Regions from separate parts of the Kitasatospora sp. NPDC048545 genome, predicted to be linked through region 1. Evidence: predicted binding sites of a transcription regulator. Region 1 holds the regulator's gene; the other holds the start of a gene.

Region 1 (8,582 bases):
CGACGAAGCCGAGGCCGACGGCGAGGGCGAAGTCGAGCACGATCGCCAGGAAGCGCCGCCCGCCGCCCGCCTCCTTGGGACAGGGCGGCAGTGCGGCGCCGGGCCGCGGGTGCTCCGGCTGCTGCGGGTAGGGGTTCGGGTACGGCTGCGGCTGCCCGTACTGCGGCGGCTGGGGCTGCCCGTACTGCGGCGCCGACGGCTGCGCGTACCCCTGCGGCGGGTACCCCTGCGGTTGTTGCTGCTGCGGGTACCCCTGCTGCGGCGGGTACGGCTGCGGTTGCGGCTGTCCGTAAGGGTCCTGGCCGTACGGGCCCTGTCCGTACGGATTCTGACCGTAAGGGTTCTGTCCGTGCTGCTGCGGCGGCGGGTAGCCCTGCGCCATGGTGGTTCCCCCGTGAGCTGTCGATCCGGTGCGCGATCAAGAAACAGCCCCGCATCCTACCCACGCCCGGGAGCGGGAAGTCGGCCCGTCCGACTTCCCGCTCCCCGGCCGCTACCGCCAGGGCAGTGGCGGCGCCGTGCGGGCCGGGCTCTCGGCGAGCGCGGCCAGGGCGAGCCGGACCCCCTCGGCGAGCTGCGGGTCCTCGCCGGCCGCCCAGTGGTGCGGGGCGATCGGCACCTCGACGTCCGGGTCGACGCCGTGGTTCTCCACGCCCCAGCCGTAGTTGTCCAGCCAGAACGCGTACTTGGGCTGGGTGACCAGGGTGCCGTCGACCAGCCGGTAGCGGCTGTCGATGCCGATCACCCCGCCCCAGGTGCGGGTGCCGACGACGGGGCCGATCCCCAGCGCCTGGATGGCGGCGTTGACGATGTCGCCGTCCGAGCCGGAGTCCTGGTCGGCGAGCGCGACGACCGGCCCGCGCGGGGCGTCGCCGGGGTAGGGCACCGGGCTGTCGGTGTCCCGGCTGACGTTCCAGCCGACGATCCGGCGGGCGAGCTTCTCGATCACCAGCTGGGAGGTGTGGCCGCCGCGGTTCTCCCGGATGTCGACGATCACACCCTCCTTGGCCATCTCCGAGCGCAGGTCGCGGTGGATCTGGGCCCAGCCGGTGGTCTGCATGTCGGGGACGTGCAGGTAGCCGAGCCGCCCGCCCGCCAGTTCGCGCACCGAGGCCCGCCGCCCGGCCACCCAGTCGTGGTAGCGCAGCGCCTCCTCGTCGGCGAGCGGGACGACCACCGGGTGACGCCGGTCGGTGCCGTCCTTGCCGGCCACGGTCAGCTCGACCGGCTGCCCGGCGGTGCCGGCCAGCAGCGGGGCCGGGCCGGTGACCGGGTCCACCGGACGGCCGTTGACCGCGAGGACCGCGTCGCCCGGGCGGATCGCCGCGCCGGGGGCGGCCAGCGGCGAACGGGCCCGCGGGTCGGAGGACTCGCCGGGCAGGATCCGGGCGATCAGCCACTGCCCGCCCTCCTTCACGAGGTCCGCGCCGAGCAGCCCCTGGCGCCGGGCGGGCTCGGTGTGCGCGCCGTACGGGACGACGTAGGCGTGCGAGGTGCCGAGTTCGCCGTGCACCTCCCAGAGCAGGTCCACCAGGTCGTCGTGCGAGCCGACCCGCTCGACCAGCGGCCGGTAGCGCTCCAGGACGCCGGCCCAGTCCACGCCGGCCAGGTCGGGGCGCCAGAAGTTGTCCCGCATCAGCCGGCCGTTCTCGGCGAACATCTGCCGCCACTCTGCGGCCGGGTCGACGGTGACCCGCAGCCGGGCGAGGTCCACGGCGGTCTCGTCGTCCTCGCCGGCCGCCTTGTGGTCGGCCGGGACGATCCGCAGCTCGCCCTCGTCCAGCACGGCGACCCGGCTGCCGTCCCCGCTGACCGCGAAACCGTCGACGTCGTGCACCAGTTGCTCGGCCCGGCGCTTCTTCAGGTCGAAGCGCTCCAGCACCGGCCGGGGCCGATCGTCCTCCAGGGAGGCCGCCTCGTCGCCGAGTTCGCCGAGCAGCGGGGCCCTGGTCCACAGCAGGCCGTCCTTGGCGGCCCGCAGGGTGCCGAACAGGCCGCCCTCGACCGGGAACGGGACGATCCGGTCGGCGATGCCGTCCAGGTCCACCCTGGTCACCGGTGCGGCGTCGCCGCCGCCTTCCTCACCGTCGGCCTTCTTGGCCCGCGGCTCGTCCTCCTCGCCGCCGAGCGGGCGCCCGGCCCGCTGCGGGCCGAACGGGGACGGCGTGTCGGCCGCCAGCGTGATCAGGTACGGGCGGCAGCCGTTGGGGAAGGACAGGTCGAAGACGTGCGAGTCGTAGACCGGGTCGAAGTTGCGCACCGACAGGAACGCCAGGTAGCGGCCGTCCGCGGTGAAGGCCGGCGAGGTGTCGATGAAGCGCTGCTGGGTGGCCTCGCTCACGGTGCGGGTGGCCAGGTTCGCCAGCACGATCTGGCGCAGCGAGTACGGGCCCAGCCCCGGCACCGGCTGCGACCAGGCCAGCCAGGCCGAGTCCGGGCTGAAGACCAGCCCGCTGACCTCGCCGTCGGTGCTGCGGTCCAGCTCGTGCACGGTGCCGTCGGCGAGCGCCACCAGCAGCACCCGGCCGTCGTGCACGCCGAGCGCGGCCTGCTTGCCGTCCGGGGAGACCGCCAGCGCGTTGACCCGGCCGAGCTGCCCGGCGGCCAGCCGGCGGCGCTCGGCGCCGTGCACGGCGGGCGCGAACTCCAGGGCGTCCTCGCCCTCGGCGTCGGACACCCAGAGCACGCCCTGGGAGCCGTCCTCGCCCGGCACCACCCGCACCAGGCGCCCGCGCACGCCCGGCGTCTCGTCCAGTACCCGGGCCGGGCCCTCGCGGTGGGTCAGCCAGTGCACGCTGCCGCGCACCACGACGGCGCTGGCCCGGCCGGTGCGGTCGGGGGCGACGGACTCCAGCCAGTGCGCGGCGGGCACCGGGCGGGGGCGGCGGCCGCTGCGCGGGCCGGCCAGCCGGATGTCCAGGCGGCGCGGCTCGGCGCCGGCCAGGTCGTCCAGCAGCCAGACGTCACCGGCCCGGTGGAACACCACCCGGGTGCCGTCGGTGGCGGCGTTGCGGGCGTAGAAGCCGTCCGCGCCGGTGGTGTGGCGGCGCAGGTCGGTGCCGTCCGGGAGGCTGGACCACAGTTCGGCGACGCCCTCGTGGTCGGACAGGAAGGCGATGCGGGCGCCGTCCCCGCCGGCCACCCACAGGGGCGAGGACAGCTGCCCGTCCAGCTCCTCGTGGACCCGGGCGAACTCGTCCCGGCCCAGCCACAGCTTGCCCGCCCGGCCGCCCCGGTAGCGCTTCCACCAGGCCGGTTCGCGGATCGCGGCGCTGGCCAGCAGCACCCGGTCGCCTCCCGGCTCGAAGGCGATCCCGCCGACCGGCCCGTACGGCAGCCGCTCGGGCTCGCCGCCGTCCGGCGGCACGGCGTGCGCCCAGGTGCGGCGCAGGGTGGCCTCGCCGGCGGTGGTGGTGGCGATCGGGCGGCCGTCGGCCGTCCAGCCCTGGACCCGGGTCTGGCCGCTGCCCCAGTGGGTGAGCCGGCGGGACGGGCCGCCGTCCACCGGCACCACGTGCACCTCGGGCGCGCCGTCCCGGGTGGAGGTGAAGGCGATGTGCCGCCCGTCCGGGGAGAACCGGGGGTCGTGGACCGGCAGGTGGTCGGCCGTCAGCCGCCAGGCCCGGCCGCCCTCCAGCGGGGCGAGCCAGAGGTCGTTCTCGGCGACGAAGGTGACCAGGTCGCCGTGCAGGTGGGGGTGGCGCAGGTAGGCGCCCGCGGGGGTGCTCAGGGAGTCCGTCACGCGGCCAGGGTAGGCACGTACGCGTACGAGCCGCCGGGCTTTTCGGCAGAGTCGGGCCACTCGGGCGAGCCCGCTGGACCCGGCCGCGGGACCGTAGTACGGCGGGCTACGCCCAGCGGCCGGTGCGTCCCAGCAGCAGCGCGCCGGCGGCCACCCCGGCGGTGGAGGTGCGCAGCACCGAGGGGCCCAGCCGGTACGGCTTCGCGCCCGCGTCGGCGAACGCGGCCAGTTCCTCCGGGGACACCCCGCCCTCCGGGCCGACAACGAGCACGAGGTCGCCGGCGGCGGGCAGCGCGGCGTGCGCCAGCGGTTCGGCGCCCTCCTCGTGCAGCACGGCGGCGAACGCGGCCCCGGCGAGCACCGGTGCCAGCTGCCTGGTGGTCATCGGGTCGCGCACCTCGGGGAAGCGCAGCCGACGGGACTGCTTGCCCGCCTCCCGGGCGGTGGCCCGCCACTTGGCGAGCGCCTTGGCGCCGCGCTCGCCCTTCCACTGGGTGATGCAGCGGGAGGCCGCCCAGGGGATCACCACGTCCACGCCGACCTCGGTCATGGTCTCCACGGCCAGCTCGCCGCGGTCGCCCTTCGGCAGCGCCTGGACGACGACGATCCGCGGCGCGGGCTCCGGCTCGCGCCGCACCGCGGCGACCGCGACGTCGATCGCGTCCTTGCCGTGCACCGCGGCGACCGTTCCGTCCACGCCGAGCCCCAGTCCGTCGGCGAGGGTCACCGCCTCACCGGCCTCCAGGCGCTTCACCGCGGCCGCGTGCCGCCCCTCCGGGCCGTCCAGGCGCACCATCGCGCCGGGCGCGGCGGCGGCGATCCGTTCGGTCTCGACGACGAAGACGGGCGCGGTCATGCGGGGGCACCTTTCCGGGGCGGGGCCTGGGGCGGGAGGGGGAACCGGCGGGGGCACGCGAAAGGGGTGCCGGGGTCGGCCCCCGGCACCCCCGCGCGACGGCTACCGGCCGTTGAAGGCGTCCTTCAGCCGGGAGAACAGGCCCTGCTGGCCGGGCGCGAACTGGCCGGAGGGCCGCTCCTCGCCGCGCAGCACCGCCAGGCGGCGCAGCAGCTCCTCCTGCTCGGGGTCGAGCTTGGTGGGCGTCTTCACCTCGACGTGCACTATCAGGTCGCCCCGGCCGCCCCCGCGCAGGTGGGTGATGCCGCGGCCGTGCAGCGGGATCGACTGGCCGGACTGGGTGCCGGGCCGGATGTCGACCTCCTCCAGGCCGTCCAGGGTCTGCAGCGGCACCTGGGTGCCGAGCGAGGCAGCCGTCATCGGGATGGTGACGGTGCAGTGCAGGTCGTCGCCGCGCCGCTGGAAGATCGCGTGGGCGGACTCGGCGATCTCGACGTACAGGTCGCCGGCCGGGCCGCCGCCGGGGCCGACCTCGCCCTCGCCGGCCAGCTGGATCCGGGTGCCGTTGTCGACACCGGCCGGGATCTTGACGGTCAGGGTGCGACGGGCGCGGACCCGGCCGTCGCCGGCGCACTCCGGGCACGGGGTCGGCACGACGGTGCCGAAGCCCTGGCACTGCGGGCAGGGGCGGGAGGTCATGACCTGGCCCAGGAAGGACCGGGTGACCTGGGAGACCTCGCCCTTGCCGCGGCACATGTCGCAGGTCTGGGCGGAGGTGCCGGGGGCCGCGCCCTCGCCGCTGCACGTGGTGCAGGTGACGGCGGTGTCGACCTGGAGCTCCTTGGTGGTGCCGAACGCGGCCTCCTCCAGGGTGATCTCCAGCCGGATCATGGCGTCCTGGCCGCGGCGGGTGCGCGAGCGCGGGCCGCGCTGGCCGGCCGCGGCGCCGAAGAAGGCGTCCATGATGTCGGAGAAGCCGAAGCCCGCCGCGCCCGCGCCGAAGCCGCCCGCACCGCCCCCGCCCGGGGACAGCGGGTCGCCGCCGAGGTCGTAGACCTGGCGCTTCTGCGGGTCGGAGAGCACCTCGTAGGCGGCGTTGATCTCCTTGAACCGCTCCTGCGTCTTCGGGTCCGGGTTGACGTCCGGGTGCAGTTCGCGTGCCAGGCGCCGGAACGCCTTCTTGATCTCGTCCTGCCCCGCATCCCGTCGGACGCCGAGTACCGCGTAGTAGTCCGTGGCCACCAAATGCTCCGCTTGTTCCGCCTGTAGTAGTGCTGCGACTGGACGCCGTCAGGATGTCCGACGGCTGTTTGCTACGACTCGGCCAGGATCTGACCCACGTACCGCGCCACCGCCCGCACCGCCCCCATTGTGCCCGGGTAGTCCATCCGGGTCGGACCGATCACACCCAGTTTGGCCACGCTCTCGTCGCCCGAACCGTAACCGACCGACACGACCGAGGTGGAAATCAGCCCTTCGTAGGCGTTCTCCCGCCCGATCCGGACCGTCATCGCGGCGTCATTGGTCTCACCCAGGAGGCGGAGCAGGATGACCTGCTCCTCCAGGGCCTCCAGCACCGGCTGGATGGTGAGGGGGAAGTCGTGGCCGAAGCGGGTCAGATTGGCCGTGCCGGCCAGCATGATCCGTTCCTCGTTCTGTTCCGCGAGCGTCTCGAACAGGGTCGCCAGGACCGTGCTGACGGTCGGCCTGTCGGCCTGCTCGAACATCGCCGGGAGTTCCTCCAGCAGCCCCGGGACGTCCGGGAGGAGGCGGCCGGCCGCTCTGCTGTTCAGCGCGGTCCGCAGGTCCGCCAGGACCGTCTCGCCGACCGTACCCGGGCAGTCGACCATCCGCTGCTCGACCCGGCCGGTGTTGGTGATCAGCACCAGCATCACCTTGGCCGGGGCCAGCGCCACCAGCTCGATGTGCCGGACGGTCGAGCGCGTCAGCGACGGGTACTGGACGACCGCGACCTGCCGGGTCAGCTGGGCGAGCAGCCGCACGGTGCGCGCGACCACGTCGTCCAGGTCGACCGCGCCGTCCAGGAAGTGCCGGATCGCCCGGCGCTCGGGGGCGCTCATCGGCTTGACCTCAGCGAGCCTGTCGACGAAGAGGCGGTACCCCTTGTCGGTCGGGATGCGGCCGGCGCTGGTGTGCGGCTGGTGGATGTAGCCCTCCTCCTCCAGCGCCGCCATGTCGTTGCGGACCGTCGCCGGCGAGACCCCGAGGTTGTGCCGCTCCACGAGGGCCTTGGACCCGACCGGCTCCTCGGTGCCCACGTAGTCCTGCACGATCGCGCGGAGCACGGCGAGCTTGCGGTCGTCCAGCTGGCGGACCTCTCCGGCCATGGGGCACGCACCTCCGTCTTCGCACGTTGTCCGTCTGTGTCCCTGAGTGCTGCGGGCCGCTCCGGGAGGCCCCGGTCCTGGCACTCTGAACGCGCGAGTGCCAAAACCGTACCTGCCAGTGTAAGGCCCGGGTCCTACGGCAGGAACGGCCGGACCGGAGTGATCCTGCCCGCAGTTCCGGGTACGGCCCGCGGGACGGGGAGCGTTCACGCTTCCCGGCGCGGGGGTGGTGCCTCGCGGCCGTCCGGGTGGCAGCATCGAAAGCGACGGCGAATGGAGGAGCAAGCGATGTCGAGCTCGGGCCAGCACACCCGTTTCGCACCCGACCGCGGCCTGACCAGCCGCATGGTCGCCACGATGTTCGTGATCGGGCTGCTGTACGTCGGTTTCACCGGCCTGCTGATCGCGCTGCTGCGCGGTGCATGGCCGCTGATCGTCCTGATCTCCGGCGGGCTGTTCGTGGCCCAGTTCTGGTTCAGTGACAAGATCACCGAACGGGCCATGGGAGCCCACCAGGTGTCCCCGGAGGACTTCCCCCAACTACACGGCACGATCGACCGGCTCTGCGCGCTGGCCGACATGCCCAAACCCCGCGTGGCGGTCGCCGACAACGACATGCCCAACGCCTTCGCCACCGGCCGCAACCCGCAGAACGCGGTGGTCTGCGTCACCACCGGCCTGCTGCGCCGGCTGGAGCCCGAGGAGCTGGAGGGCGTCCTCGCGCACGAGCTGTCCCACGTCGCCCACCGGGACGTCGCGGTGATGACGATCGCCGGCTTCCTCGGCGTGCTCGCCGGCGCGATGACCAGGATCGCCGTGTACGGCGGGTTCATGGGCGGCGGCCGCAACAACAACGACCAGAACACGGCGATCCTGGCGCTGATCATCCCGCTGGCCTCGATGGTCGTCTACGCGATCAGCTTCCTGCTCACCCGGCTGCTGTCCCGCTACCGCGAGCTGGCCGCCGACCGGGCCGCCGCCCAGCTCACCGGCCGGCCCAGCGCGCTCGCCTCGGCGCTCACCAAGGTGACCGGGCAGATCTCCGCCATCCCCACCGAGGACCTGCGCAAGTCGCAGCCCTACAACGCCTTCTACTTCGCGCCCGCGCTGAGCGCCCGGGAGACGGCCTCGCAGCTGTTCTCCACCCACCCGACGCTGGAGACGCGGCTGGCGCAGCTGGCGAAGATCTCCGAGCAGCTCGGCCGCTGACCGCCCGAGCACACGAAAGGACCGCCGTGGGAATCCTGGACGCCCTGTTCGGCCGCACCAAGCCCGTCAAGCCCGACCTCGACCAGCTGTTCGGCGTGCCGTCCGCCGCGCTCACCCTGGAGGCCGCCACCGGCTTCCTGCCCACCGGGCTCGGCTCGGTCTGCTTCGCGGCCGTCGAGGGCGCGGCCTTCGTCCAGGTGGAGCAGCAGGTACGGGCGCTGCTGGACGCCGACACCGAGCGCGGCGTCCCGGTGGAGGCCTCCAAGGACGACTACGGCTACTCGTGGCTGCTCGCCCGGCACTCCCCCGGGGAGCTGCCGGAGCTGGTGAACGACCTGCACGCGGTCAACAGCGAACTGGAGGCGAACGGCTTCGGGCCGCAGCTGCTCTGTTCGCTGGTCGGCTTCCGCGACGCGCAGGGGCAGTC
Region 2 (8,582 bases), on a different contig from region 1:
TGAAGAGGTGCTGCTTGTCGTAGCGGGTGACGACGTTGCCGTCCGCGCCGATGACGAGGGCGGAGATCAGCAGGTCGGCACCGTCCTGCACGGCGGCGCCGACGACGGCGACGGTCCCCGTCCCGCGGCACGCGTCGGCGATCGGCGCGAGGCGCGGGTCGTCGGGCTGGACGGCGTACTTGAGCGGGTCGGTGCGGATCAGGTCGGGCTCGTACCCGGAGAGGAACTTCTCTGTGAACAGCACCAGGCGGGCACCGGCCCCGGCGGCCTCGCGGATCAACTCGGCGGCCTGGGCGGCGTTGGCGGATATGTCGCCGGCCACGGCCTGGGCCTGGACGGTGGCGATCCGCAGCGGCCGCCCGGGGAGTCCGGGGAGTCCGGTGGTGGTGGCGGGAACGGGGGTGGTGGACATGACGGTCACGCTATCGGACGGCCCCGCCCAGGTGGCGGTGACTCAGTCGGCGCTTCCGCTCCGTCGATCGGCGGTCCTGCTCAGCGCACCGTCGCCCGGAACCCCGCCGTCCTGGGCGCCGCCGTCCTGAGCGTGAGAGTCCTGGGCGCCACTGCCCTGGGCGCCGCCGTCGGCGGGACCCGGATCGGTCGGAACGCGGTCGTCCAGCGGGGCGTCGGCCAGCGGATCGGGGGTGCGGGGCGGCCGGACGGAGGGCACGATGACCCGCTGGACCCTGGGCCTGGTGCGCCAGTTGACCCGCCGGACGTCGCGGGCCAGGGCGCCGGGCCGCCAGAGCTCGATCGCGGTGGTCACGGCGCCGAACACGATTCCGGCGGCCAGCCAGCCGCCCAGCACGTCGCTGGGCCAGTGCACGCCGAGCGCGACCCGGGTCCAGCCGATCGTCAGCACCGTCGCCACCGCGACCGCGCAGGCGGCGGTCCGGCCCCGGCGCTGGACCCGGTACCAGAGCAGCCCGACCAGGACGGCGCAGGTGATCGTCGAGGCCATGGCGTGACCGGAGGGGAAGGCCGGGCCGCCGGCGTGCGAGACCGGGTCGGAGAAGGAGGGCCGTCCACGGTCGAAGGCCGCCTTCAGCGCCCACTGGGCGCCCCAGCCGACGAGGGTCTGGGCGGCGACCCAGCCGGCCAGCACCCGTGCGCCGATCAACCAGAGCCAGGCGGCGGCGATCCCGAGGAGTGTACGCATCGTGACGGTGCCACCGATGTCGGAGAGCGTCTGCACCGAGGCGGTCCAGATCCGGTGTTCCCGGGCGTACATGTGCAGTTCGCTGATCCACTCCTGGTCGAAGCGGATCAGCGGGCGCCAGTGGCCCGTCACCAGAGTCGCCAGGAGGCCGAACAGCGCGGCACAGCCCAGCGCGACCGCGGCATCCCGAAAGAGGCTTCGGCTACGCGCAGTGACGGACGTCGTGCTGTTGGTCAGGTGCATGGCTGACACCTTCCCAGTGTCCTGTGCCGATCAGGAGCTGCAGCGATAGCGATTCGGCATCGTTTGTGCGGAGGTCCTGCGTGCGCCGGGGCGCGGGCGCGGGCGGAAACGAGCGGCGTGCGGGAACGCGCACGGCTGTTCGCGGGTTCAACGGGTAGGCGACGGGGGCGTGAGGGTCGGGTGAAGAAACCGCTCCGGGAGTGGTCGCGCGTGGACACGGGAGGTGCCCGGGTGGTCACCGAGCGTCCAAAGTCGGAGTGAAAACCAGCAGGATACTGCATCACGCGGAAGAATCGGAGTGACTTGGGAATGTTGTCCGGAATCTGTTCGTTGGATCGTTACGTGTGAGCCCCGTGGGGCCCGCACTTCTTGCCCTCCGGGCAGGCAGGCAGACCTCGGCAACACCAGCAAAGGGAGCAAGCATGGCCACCCGTGCCGTCGTTCGCGACAGGGCCGACCGGACTCGCGCGGCCCGCCCGACCAACCTTGAGGCCGACCGCGACCTGGTCGGCATGTACCTCGACGAGATCGCCAGGACGCCCCTGCTCGATGCCGCCGAGGAGGTCGAGCTCTCGCTGCGGATCGAGGCCGGGGTGTACGCCCAGCACCTGCTGGACGAGGACGGACTCCCCGACGGCGCCACGCGCGAGGAGTTGGAGGCGATAGCCGCCGACGCCGAGCGCGCCAAGGACGTCTTCATCCGCTCCAACCTCCGCCTCGTGGTGGCGGTCGCCCGTCGGTACCCGCGCAGCGGCCTCCCGCTGCTGGACCTCATCCAGGAGGGCAACGCGGGCCTGGTGCGCGCCGTCGAGAAGTTCGACTACGCCAAGGGCTTCAAGTTCTCCACGTACGCGACGTGGTGGATCCGGCAGGCGATCACCCGGTCCATCGCCGACCAGTCCCGCACCATCCGGCTGCCCGTGCACCTGGTGGAGGAGCTGGGACGGATCCGGCGGGTGCAGCGCGAGAAGTCCAAGGAACTGGGCCGGGAGGCCGAGCCGGCCGAGATCGCGGCCGAGTTGGACACCACCGAGGCCCGCATCAAGGACGTGCTGGACTGGGCGCGCGACCCGGTCAGCCTCAACATGTCGGTGGACGACGAGGGCGAGACCCAGTTCGGGGACCTGGTCGAGGACACCGGGGCGACGTCTCCCGAGGACGCCGTGATGGTCATGCTCCGGCGTGAGGAACTGGACGACCTGATCGGGCGGTTGGACGACCGCACGGCCTCGATCATCCGCTCCCGCTACGGCATGGAGGACGGCCGTGAGCGCACCCTCACCGAGGTGGGCAAGCAGCACGGCCTCACCCGCGAGCGGATCCGCCAGATCGAGAAGCACGCGCTGGCCGAGCTGAAGAAGATCGCCGACCACGCGGGCTTCGAAGCCGCCTGACCGCGCCGCCGGACAGGCCTGCCGAGCCCCATCCGGGCCCCGGCGCGGATCGATCCGCGCCGGGGCCCGGGGCGTGCCGCGGGCTCTTAGGCTGGAGGGGCAGGACGAGGCGGACAGGACGAGGCGAACGACGGAGTGGACAGGGTGAACGAGCAGGGACGGGAAGGGTCGACGGAGCGCGGCCAGAACCAGGACCAGGACCAGAACCAGGACCAGGACCGGGGTGGGAACCACGACCAGGGTGGGAACTGCGGCCAGGACCAGGACCGGAAGCAGGACCGGGAGCCGCAGGCGAAGCCCGCGGCCAAGACCGGGCTGGTCTTCCGGGACCCACTGGACCAGCAGTCCCGGGACGACACCGACGCCGGCTGGGGCGAGCGTTCCGGGGCCGGTGGGAGCGGTGGGCGGGGGCTGGACTGGTACCTGAGTCAGCGCCCGCCGCACCACGGGTAGGGGAACGGGAAGGGGCGGTCAGCGCAGCGGCGCGACCAGCGCGTCGCGGATCTCGGTCAGCAGTTGGACCTCCTTGGCCTCGGCTTCCGCAGCCGCCTCGGTGGGGGACTTGCGGCGGGCCGCCATCCTGATCATGGGCACGATCAGAACGAAGTAGACGACGGCTGCGGTGATCAGGAACTGCAGGGCGGCGCTGAGCACCGATCCCCACAGGATCAGGACTCCGGACGTGACCTCACCGGCCGGGCCCACCTCGCAGGGCCCCTTGAGGCAGGAACTGTAGGCACCCAGGTCCTTCGTTCCGAATACCCCGATGATCGGATTGATCACGCCCTTGACGAAGGCGTTGATGATGTTGGTGAATGCCGCACCGATGACCACGGCGACGGCGAGTTCGACGACGTTTCCACGCAGCAGGAATTCCTTGAAGCCCTTCATGCCGCCTCGAACGACGGAGTCGTTCCGGGGTTACGGGTGATCTTCGGCGGCTCCGGATTGACAACCCGTCCGGCCCAGAGCGCCCCCGCCGGGCGGCGGCAGCCCGGCCCGCGCGGGCCCGAGCGCGAGCGCGGCCGCCACCGCGAGCAGTACCAGCGCCGGCACCCCGGCCCGTCGGCGGACCGCCCGGCGCCAGCGGTGCCACCCACCGCAGCCGCGCCGGATCGGGGGGAAGCTCGGCACCTCCTGCCGGGGCGGCACGGTGGGGGCGGGCAGGGGGACTGAGAAGCTCGCGGTCGTCATCGACGCACCTCCGGAGGGTCCGGCGGTCGGCCCGGGGCGGGCCGGCCGACGAACCACACGATGCGCGCTCCGGGCGGCATCGGAAAGCCGTTTCCCCAGCCTGTGGAAAACCCGCCCCTGTGGACGAATTCGTACGCCCACACGAGTCAATCCGACCCGTTGAAGGTGACGAGAGCGGGCCGTGAGCGGAGGCCCGGACGCGCAGGCCCGGACGCGTAGGCCGGAAACCCAGGCAGGGCGCACAGCCGGAAGAAGCGAAGCCGGAAGCGAAAGCCGGAAAACGAAAGCCGTAAAACGAAAGCCGGAAACGCAGGCCGGAAGCGAAAGCCGGGGCCGAGACGCGGCAAGGCCCGCCGCCCCCGCGTGGTCGCGGGGCCGACGGGCCTTGCCGAGGACTGCTGGGCGTCCGGAGCGGTCCCGGCGCCGGGGTCAGCTCGCGGCCGGAGCCGGGCTGGCCGGGGCCGAAGAGCCCGTGCCCGACGCGGGGGCCGGCGTCGACGTGGTCGACGACGACCCGGAGCTGACGGTGCTGCTGGAGGAGGAGCGGCTGTCGGTCCGGTAGAAGCCGGATCCCTTGAACACGACACCCACGGCCGAGAAGACCTTGCGAAGCCGTCCCTGGCAGTCGGGGCACGTGGTCAGTGCCTCGTCGGTGAACTTCTGCACCGCCTCCAGGCCGTTGCCGCACTCGGTGCACTGGTACTGGTACGTGGGCACTTGTCTTCCTCCTGGCACTCTCGCCTGATGAGTGCTAACGATGGTCAATGATGCGGCATTCCGCGGGATCAGTCCAGCGACTCCGGTGTGAGATCGGCCCCGCCGTCGGCCCGGGATCGGCCGCGAACCACCGCCCGCTCAGCCCTTGGCCGCGCCCACCAGCTGCGCAGCACCCCCGCGCTCGGCGGAGCCGGCGACCGAATCCGCGACCGGGCCGGCGACCGAATCCGCGACCGGACCGGCGGCGGAACCCGGCGCCACCAGCAGGTGTCGCAGCGAGAACAGCGCGACCAGCCCCAGCCCGGCGCCGATCAGCGGCACCAGGAACCCGGTGGACGGCCCGTGCCCGTCGATCAGCTTGCCCGCCACCATCGAGCCGACCGCCAGGCCCAGCCCGATGGCGCCGGTCAGCCAGGTGAAGGCCTCCGTCTTGGCGCCGTCCGCGACCAGCGTCTCGACCAGGGTGTAGCCGCTGATCAGGGTCGGCGCGATGGCCAGGCCGCAGACCAGTCCGGCGACGGTGAGCGCGACCAGGTTCGGCATCGCCCACAGCGTCGAGCAGCCCAGCACCAGCAGTGCGTAGCTGAACAGCATCCGCTGCTGGACCGGCCGCCGCCAGGCGATCACGCCGTACAGCACGCCGGCCAGCATCGAGCCGCCCGCGAAGATCCCGTACACGGTGCCGCCCGCGTCGTGCTGCCCGACGGAGTCGGCGAAGGCGTTCACGGAGACCTGCATGCCGCCGAAGACCGCGCCGACCCCGAGGATCGAGCCGGCGAGCAGCCGGACGCCGGGCGAGGCGAGCGCCGAGACGCGCTTGGTGCCGGGCTGCGGCACGATCCGGGCGGGGGCGGTTCGCCGCTGGGCGGCGAAGGCCAGGCCGCCGACGACGGTCAGTGCGGCCTCGGCGACCAGGGCGGTCGCCGGGCTGGCCATCGCGGCGATGCCGGAGGCCAGGATCGGGCCGATCACGAAGGTGAACTCGTCCGTCACGGACTCGAAGGCGAAGGCGGTGCTCACCCGGGCCGCGGAGGCCTCGGACGGGCCGTCCGCGGTGAACCGGGCCACCCAGCGGGCCCGGACCATCGCGCCGATCTGCGGCACGCTCGCACCGGCCGGGACGGCGGCCAGGAAGAGGCTCCAGGCGGGGGCGTGCCCCAGTGCCAGCGCGATCAGCGCGCCGACCGAGGCCCCGTGCACCAGGACGGTCGGGACCAGCACCGAGGCCTGTCCGTACCGGTCGGCCAGTCGCCCGGTCTGCGGCCCGATCAGGGCCTGGGCGACGGCGGCGACGGCGGTGACGGTACCGGCGGTGCCGTACGAGCCGTGGGTCCGGGTGACGAGCAGCAGGATGCCCATGCTGAGCATCGCGTAGGGCAGTCGCGCGACGAGGGCCGGGGCCAGGAAGGTCCAGGCCCCGGGGGTGCGCAGCAGTTCGCCGTACCCGACGCGGGCGGGGGCCTGGGCTGCGGTGGTGTCCGCGGTGCTGTCCGCGGAGGTGTCGACCGTTCGGCGGGCCGTCACGGTCGGTCCTTCCTGCTGCCTGGTAGCGCGGCAGGGCATGGGGTGGCCCCGACGGCGCCGAGAGTCGTCCTCTCGCGCGTCGACCGGGGTAGATACCGGGTCGGCCCGGTGTGGTTACCGGGGTCGGACCGCGGCCGCCGAGCGGTCGCGCCAACTCTGCGTCAGGCAGATGCTGGGGGTGGTCTAGCGGTGGTTATACGGCGTGGTCGAACCAGCATACAGTTACGCGCGTAGATCCCGCTAGCCGCCCCTTCCCCGAGCGCCCCGGAAGCCCTGGAGGCCCCGGGAACCCCAGGCGCCTCACACGCACGGGGAGCCCAGGAGTCCCGGAGCCCCGGAGCCCCGGGACCTCCGGAGACCCAGGCCCCCCGCGGACCCCCTCCGGCTCCCGCGCGCGCCCCGGGCTACCGCCCGTTGAGCCACCCGGCGAGCTTGCCGCCCTTGTCGACGGCCCGCAGCCGCCGCTCCGCGACCTCGCCGACCTCGTCCGTGGTGACCACCAGCAGTTCGTCCCCGCCGCGCAGCACCGTAGCCTTGTCCGGCACGAAGGAGTTGCCCTCGCGCACGACCAGGGTGACCGCCGCGCCCTTGGGCAGCCGCAGTTCGCTGACCTCCACGCCGGACATCCGGGAGGCGGGGGAGAGGGCGACCGACAGCAGGTGCCCGTGCAGCTTCTCCAGCGGGGCGGACTCGATGTCGATGTCCTGGCCCATCGCGCCCTCGCCGATCTTCAGCTGCTTGGCCACCCACGGCAGGGTCGGCCCCTGGAGCAGGGTGAAGACGACGACCAGGATGAAGACGATGTTGAACACGTCCTCGGCCCTGTGCGCGCCCGACACCACCGGGATGGTGGCCAGCACGATGGGCACCGCCCCGCGCAGCCCGGCCCAGCTCAGCAGCGCCTGCTCGCGGGCCGGCACCTTGAAGGGGGTCAGCGAGACCACCACGGACAGCGGCCGGGCCAGGAAGACCAGTACGCCGCCGATGACGAGCGCGGGCACCACCGCGGAGCCCATGGTCGCGGGCGTGCAGAGCAGGCCGAGCAGCACGAACATGCCGATCTGCCCGATCCACGCCAGTCCGTCGGCGAAGCCGCGGACGGCCGGCCCGTGCGGGAGCTTGGAGTTCCCGAGGATCACCGCGCAGATGTAGACCGCGAGGAAGCCGGAGCCGTGCAGCAGTGCGCCGCCCGCGTAGGCGAGCACGGTGAGCGCCATCACGGCGATCGGGTAGAGGCCCGAGGAGGGCAGCGCGACGCGCTTGACCCCGTACGCGCCGATCTTGCCGACGGCGAAGCCGATCGCCGCGCCGATCGCGAGTTCGGCGACGATCGTGCCGATCATGACGTACCAGGGGTCCAGTTCCCCGGTGGTGGCGAAGGCGACGACCAGGATGACGACGGGCGCGTCGTTGAAGCCGGACTCGGCCTCCAGCAGGCCGGTGAGCCGGTGCGGCAGCGGGACCATCCGCAGCACCGAGAAGACGGCCGCGGCGTCGGTCGAGGAGACGATGGCGCCGAGCAGCAGCGAGGTCCGCCAGTCCAGGCCGACCAGCCAGTGCGCGCCGGCCGCGGTGGCGAAGACGCTGACGCCGACGCCGACGGTGGCGAGCACGGTGGCCGCCGGCATCACCGGCTTGATCTCGCGCCAGCTGGTCTTGAGGCCGCCCTCGGCCAGGATCACCACGAGCGCCGCGTAGCCGATCACCTGGGTGAGTTCGGCGTTGTTGAAGGTGAAGCCGATCCCGTTCTGGCCCAGTGCCACGCCGATCCCCAGATAGATCAGCAGGCTGGGCAGCCCTGATCGGGTGGAGATCCGGACGGCGACCACCGCGAAGAGCAGGATCACGGAGGCTTCGAGAAGCAGCTGGTTCAGATGGGAGACGTTCACGCAGGGGCACCTCGGGCAGGCATGGGCGGGCGGGGTGTCTGGCAGTGCGGTGAGGTCGACCCGTCAAGAAGGCGTCAATGCTCCCCTTGCGGATCGTTACTCAGTCTAACATTTTGCCATACCTTTAGCTTGGTCCCCCGTTCACAGTGCCCGGCCGACTCGGCCTAATGTGGTGCCCTGTCACGGCCGCTGGCCCTGGACACGCCCGCCCGCCCCGAAGTCAGGACCGCAAGGACCCAGATGCCCCGCTCGAAGAAGTTCCGGCGCGCCCGTCTGTTCGTGATCGTGCTGGTCGTGCTGCTGGTGGCCGGCGTCGGCTACGGCGGCTACCGCGGGGTCACCGCGGTCCGCGCCTCCTTCCCGGAGGTGGACGGCAGCGTCAAGGTGGCGGGCCTGACCGCGCCGGTCGACGTCAAGCGGGACGCCAACGGCATCCCGCAGCTGTACGCCGACACGTCCGAG

What was found. Region 1 encodes HrcA, which represses chaperone genes, less so after heat shock. Its sites were predicted from a motif close to TTNGCACTCNGNNNNNCNGAGTGCNAA; they were not measured.
Region 2: the regulator HrcA is predicted to act here: its motif matches at 4,719-4,745, upstream of AB0D10_RS22735 (FmdB family zinc ribbon protein).

What each region holds. Positions count from the first base shown of each region.
Region 1 covers NZ_JBEZIQ010000001.1:70,282-78,863, reverse strand. The annotation lists gene AB0D10_RS00330 (RDD family protein) at 1-382, opposite strand, end outside; gene AB0D10_RS00325 (S41 family peptidase) at 494-3,730, opposite strand; gene AB0D10_RS00320 (16S rRNA (uracil(1498)-N(3))-methyltransferase) at 3,849-4,598, opposite strand; gene dnaJ (molecular chaperone DnaJ) at 4,701-5,840, opposite strand; gene hrcA (heat-inducible transcriptional repressor HrcA) at 5,912-6,946, opposite strand; gene htpX (zinc metalloprotease HtpX) at 7,235-8,155, shown strand; gene AB0D10_RS00300 (hypothetical protein) at 8,182-8,582, shown strand, end outside.
Region 2 covers NZ_JBEZIQ010000024.1:40,393-48,974, forward strand. The annotation lists gene AB0D10_RS22710 (carbon-nitrogen hydrolase family protein) at 1-412, opposite strand, end outside; gene AB0D10_RS22715 (phosphatase PAP2 family protein) at 455-1,402, opposite strand; gene AB0D10_RS22720 (sigma-70 family RNA polymerase sigma factor) at 1,825-2,796, shown strand; gene AB0D10_RS22725 (hypothetical protein) at 2,941-3,249, shown strand; gene mscL (large conductance mechanosensitive channel protein MscL) at 3,268-3,687, opposite strand; gene AB0D10_RS22735 (FmdB family zinc ribbon protein) at 4,420-4,707, opposite strand; gene AB0D10_RS22740 (MFS transporter) at 4,846-6,231, opposite strand; gene AB0D10_RS22745 (potassium/proton antiporter) at 6,636-8,120, opposite strand; gene AB0D10_RS22750 (penicillin acylase family protein) at 8,361-8,582, shown strand, end outside.